DNA from 2 places in the Paenibacillus sp. GP183 genome. Region 2 is predicted to be linked to the other one. Evidence: predicted binding sites of a transcription regulator. Region 2 holds the regulator's gene; the other holds the start of a gene.

Region 1 (2,405 bases), on a different contig from region 2:
GGAATCCTGCAGTCTCAGGCGATAATTTCATACTGGATGGGGAAGTCTGCAGCATTGACCCAAATACTGGAGCAATCGATTTTGAAAGAGTCATGGAGAGATTCCAGCTATCCAAGCAAACAAAAATAAAAGCCGCGGTAAAGAATAGGCCTGTGCATTATATTGTTTTTGATGTTTTGAGACATAACGACCGGGATCTGCGTCGAATGCCATTGATAAAGCGGAAATCTATACTGGAATCCATAATAAAGCCGAATCCATACATCAGCATTATCCCTGCTACTGAGAACAATGGAACCGACCTTTACAACACTATTTGTACTAACAAAATGGAAGGCATTGTCGCCAAGAGAAAGGACAGTCTTTACGTCAGTAAGCGCAGCTCCGATTGGCTGAAGATAGTAAGGTATGAATATGCTGAAGTATTTATCTCGGGGTACCGTAAGAATGATTTCGGTTGGATTGGACAAGTAGAGGAAAACGGTACAAAGCGGACGGCTGGCATCATTGAGCTCGGCGTACCTCCCAAACATAAAAAGGCATTCTACGGGATCGCCAAACAGCTCATAACCGGAGAAGATAAGCACTTTGTTTATTTGGAGCCCGTATTAAAAGCCAGGATTAAATTCCGGAACTGGACCCGCAACAATATGCTGAGAACTCCATCATTCGTTGAATTTGTTTTATAAATCAACAACATACAATAGACTGTTATCACTCAGAGAATGGCGAGTGATAACAGTCTATTTGTCTTTATTTAAATTACCGGGTTAAGCCACTCAATTGCTGCTCTGCAATCTGTACCATTCTTCTTACCATATGGCCACCAATAGCTCCTGTATCTCTTGTAGTCATATATCCGTAGTAACCATCTTGAGGAATCGCAATGCCCAACCCCTGAGCGACTTCATACTTTAATTGCTCTAATCCTTGTCGCGCTTGCGGGACTACCAGAATGTTGTTGTTAGATCGGTTAGCCAAGAAAATCACTCCTTAAGTGAGATTAATGGGTAGTATGAGAAGTGTTTTACTTATTTATCCATGAATGCAAAAGAAAAAAAGTTATATTCCAAAAATTTCACTTGCATACTCCATACCTTTTCGTTATATAATACAAAATACGAATATATGTTCTTATTTTTGGGGTGATGAATTTGAGTACAATTCCAAGGATTGAAACCGAAGAAGATTTTCAAGTTATCAAAGACTATACGCTGCTGCCCATTTTGCTGGATATGCTAGCCAGAGATATCGCTGAATTGCAAATCAATCAGGACAAGATTGTATACAGTCATGTTATTTTTTACCTTAAAGAAGTTGAGAAATTGATATTTATAGAAATGCAAATTGCCAGGAACATGATGAAAAAGCTTGACATTAAAATATTGAGCACAGACATGAATGCAAAGGGTATTGAAGTAGAATACAAGGTCCGCGGCTATTTCCATCGTTTCTGTATGCTTAGGAGTTTGGTAAAGGCAGAACTGATGACTATGCTTATGAATTTAGGGGGGCGTTTGTGGTGAGCAGCTTTGATGGATTAGGAGGTCGTTACACATTGGAAAAAAAACTCGACGGTCTGTGGAAATACTCACGGTTCTCCATTCCCCTGCATGCAGAACAAAGCCGAAGGTTGGAGATTCAGTCCAAGCGCCTGGAGCGACCGGTTCTAGACGATCAAGAAGTTGAGATCATTAGCACTGTTCTTTTTCAATCTCACCGATACCAAAAAGAGGTCAGGTTAACTCTATACACTGAGTACGATTCACGAAGCGTGACCGGCATTGTGACATGCTGCCAGCGTGACAGCTTCCGTCTGGATAACGAAGATCCCTATACAGGCGAAGCTGATTGGGAGTGGATTATGTTTGGTGATGTGATTAAAGCGCAGTTGTCCCAGGAGTGGGATCGAGGCTTAAATGTTTGATCCTTAGTCACGAAAAAACCTGATGGATACTTTCTCCTTCAGATTTTACCAGCGATTCCGGAATAAATATTATAGATAGAAAATGAACTTTACTCTCATTCACAAAAAAAAGACAAGCAAATCCATTACCGTAAGTCTTATTCTATTACAAATATATGATTACAAATCATGTTAATATGGAATATGGGTATAAAAACACAATTTACTAGTGAATACTATATTTGGAGATAATTTTGCGTCCGGACGCAATAGATCTACGTTTATTACTTATAGATATAGGCTTATTATTATATAATGAGAGGAGTGAATATGGTAACGATGCAACTTAATATACATATTAATAAGCAAAACCAGATAATCAACTTAGGACAACCTCTTGAAGTGGAATTGAAAGATGGTCAGATTATACAAGGATCTTTCTATGGAAAGCGGGAAATGACAAACAAAGAACTTGAAATGGTTATTATACAAAAAGTTT
Region 2 (2,405 bases):
TCCCCTTTTATTCGCATATCTTTATATAAGAAAAAGAATTATTTCTTTTCTTCGTCTACAAATTTAATGTTTTCCAGATGACCTCTAAGCGAGCTACGAAAAGCTTCAATATAAGCTTGTCTTAACTCATTGCGTTCATCAATCTCCTCATCGGTGAGACCTGTAGTTTTTGCTTTAGCCGCAAGCTCGTTGATCCTTTGTATTTTTTGATCCATGGAGTCGCTCATGTTTGTACCTCCTGCATTTGGATATGACTATTACTTTGCCATCCTCTTCAGGGATTGTCAAGACGAAAAGACCATAGATAGAAAGAAAACAGACCTGGAAAAGCATCCAGATCTGTTCATAGAACGATAAGAAAGTCTCGATCAAAAACAAGTTAAGGGAGAATCAATACGTCGCCTGCGTTGACGGAACTGGATGTTAAACCGTTCAATTTCTTAATATTTTCGATGTACGAACGAACGTTCTGTCCATTCGAAGCATGCGTGGATGCGATATTCCACAATGTATCTCCACTATTCACAATAATCTTTTTTGCGGCAGGAGATGGATTAGAAGCTGAATGGTTATCATAATAAGATCCGCTGGAGATCTTTAAGTTATTCGTATGAGTGGATGCTGTGTTCGCGGCATAAGCCTGTACAAACGCACCAAAGGAAAATACAAAAGTTAAAACAACAAGGGCAATGAAGAAATGAAGAGACTTGTTTGGCCCTTTGACCGCAGCCTCGGTTCTGTGTGCAGATTTTAATTTGGAGCTTACATTACCGTCATAAGAATTGGAATAAGCTATGTACATAGTTAGGATTCCCCCAAACGTTTGTTCTGTTCTTGTTTTTAGAATATCACGAACAAATGTTTGTGTCAACAAAAAATTAGAACTTATGTTTGTACGAACTCCGGTTCTATGTTATACTTCGTTTAACGATTCCCACTAATTGGAGTGATAACCATTGAGCAAGATTTCCCAGCGGCAGCATGCAATCATGGAATTTATCAAAACAGAGGTTAAGGACAAGGGCTACCCCCCATCCGTGCGAGAAATAGGAGAAGCGGTTGGCTTGGCTTCCAGCTCTACCGTTCACGGACATCTGGAGCGTCTTGAGAAAAAGGGCATGATTCGCCGAGATCCAACCAAACCAAGAGCCATTGAAATTCTGGGCACTGATGATGGAGCAGCCAATTTTGCAATGTCGGTAGCAAGGGTTCCCCTAATCGGTAAAGTCACCGCAGGCTTGCCTATTACAGCGACCGAAAATATCGAAGAATATTTCCCGCTTCCAGCTCATTATGTGGGTGATTACAATGTGTTTATGTTAAGCATCGTTGGAGACAGCATGATCGAAGCCGGCATCCATGACGGAGACTATGTCATCGTCAGGCAGCAGCAGACGGCAAATAACGGAGACATCGTAGTCGCCATGACTGAAGACGATGAAGCAACCGTCAAACGCTTCTACAAGGAAAAGGACCACATCAGGCTGCAGCCTGAAAACTCCGCTTTGGAACCTATTCTACTGAAGCATGTGACCATTTTAGGAAGAGTAATCGGCTTGTTCCGGGACGTAGTATAAAATGGCCGTCCCCATAAACAGCTAAGTTATTCCAGAGATCGAAAAAGGATTGAGCGAGATGATCATATCTCCTCAATCCTTTTCTTATTTAGAGAGTATAGAATGCAGTGTTAGTTCTTGCTTTACAGCTCCCGAGAAATAGAAGTGATAGAAAAAAGCCCGCTGATTGAGAGCTTTCCTCAAATCAGCGGGCTTGTCTGCACCTTTTAGTAAAGAGTCAAATATTGATCACGTTCCCATGCATGAACCTGGGTGCGGTACATATCCCACTCTATTTCTTTAAGCTCGTAAAAATGGGCAAGCGCATGTTCGCCCAAAGCATCGCAAATCACATCGTTGCGAATCAGCTCATCCAACGCATTTTTCAAATTAACCGGCAAGCTTGGAATGCCTTGATCTTCTCTTTCCTCTTCGGACATCACGTAGATGTTGCGGTCGGTTGGAGGCGGAAGCTGCATTTTGTTCTTGATGCCATCGAGGCCTGCAGCAAGCATTACAGCAAGAGCAAGGTATGGATTCGCAGCCGGATCAGGGTTACGAACTTCAATGCGGGTGCTTAATCCGCGGGAAGCCGGAATACGAACCATCGGACTGCGATTGCTGGCAGACCATGCTACATAGCAAGGCGCTTCGTAACCAGGCACAAGGCGCTTATAGGAATTAACGGTAGGATTTGTAATAGCTGCATAAGAGCGCGCATGTCTAAGAACACCTGCCATATATTGTCTGGCAACAGCACTTAAGCCCAGTTTGTCATTTTCATCGTAGAAAGCGTTCTCGCTGCCTTTGAACAGAGATTGGTGGCAGTGCATACCGGAACCATTCATC

Evidence for each region. The regulator LexA, encoded in region 2, represses DNA repair genes until DNA is damaged. The targets are predictions, from matches to a motif close to CGAACATATGTTCG.
Region 1: a site for LexA is predicted at 1,122-1,135, ahead of BLV33_RS27395 (YhjD family protein). Genes of this name have one in related genera too.

Annotation. Positions count from the first base shown of each region.
Region 1 covers NZ_FNSW01000002.1:163,550-165,954, forward strand. Annotated here, with positions in the region: gene BLV33_RS27385 (ATP-dependent DNA ligase) at 1-689, shown strand, start outside; gene BLV33_RS27390 (alpha/beta-type small acid-soluble spore protein) at 763-981, opposite strand; gene BLV33_RS27395 (YhjD family protein) at 1,155-1,526, shown strand; gene BLV33_RS27400 (YolD-like family protein) at 1,559-1,927, shown strand; gene BLV33_RS27405 (hypothetical protein) at 2,237-2,405, shown strand, end outside.
Region 2 covers NZ_FNSW01000001.1:1,218,267-1,220,671, forward strand. Annotated here, with positions in the region: gene BLV33_RS06040 (DUF896 domain-containing protein) at 39-227, opposite strand; gene BLV33_RS06045 (LysM peptidoglycan-binding domain-containing protein) at 380-802, opposite strand; gene lexA (transcriptional repressor LexA) at 957-1,577, shown strand; gene glnA (type I glutamate--ammonia ligase) at 1,784-2,405, opposite strand, start outside.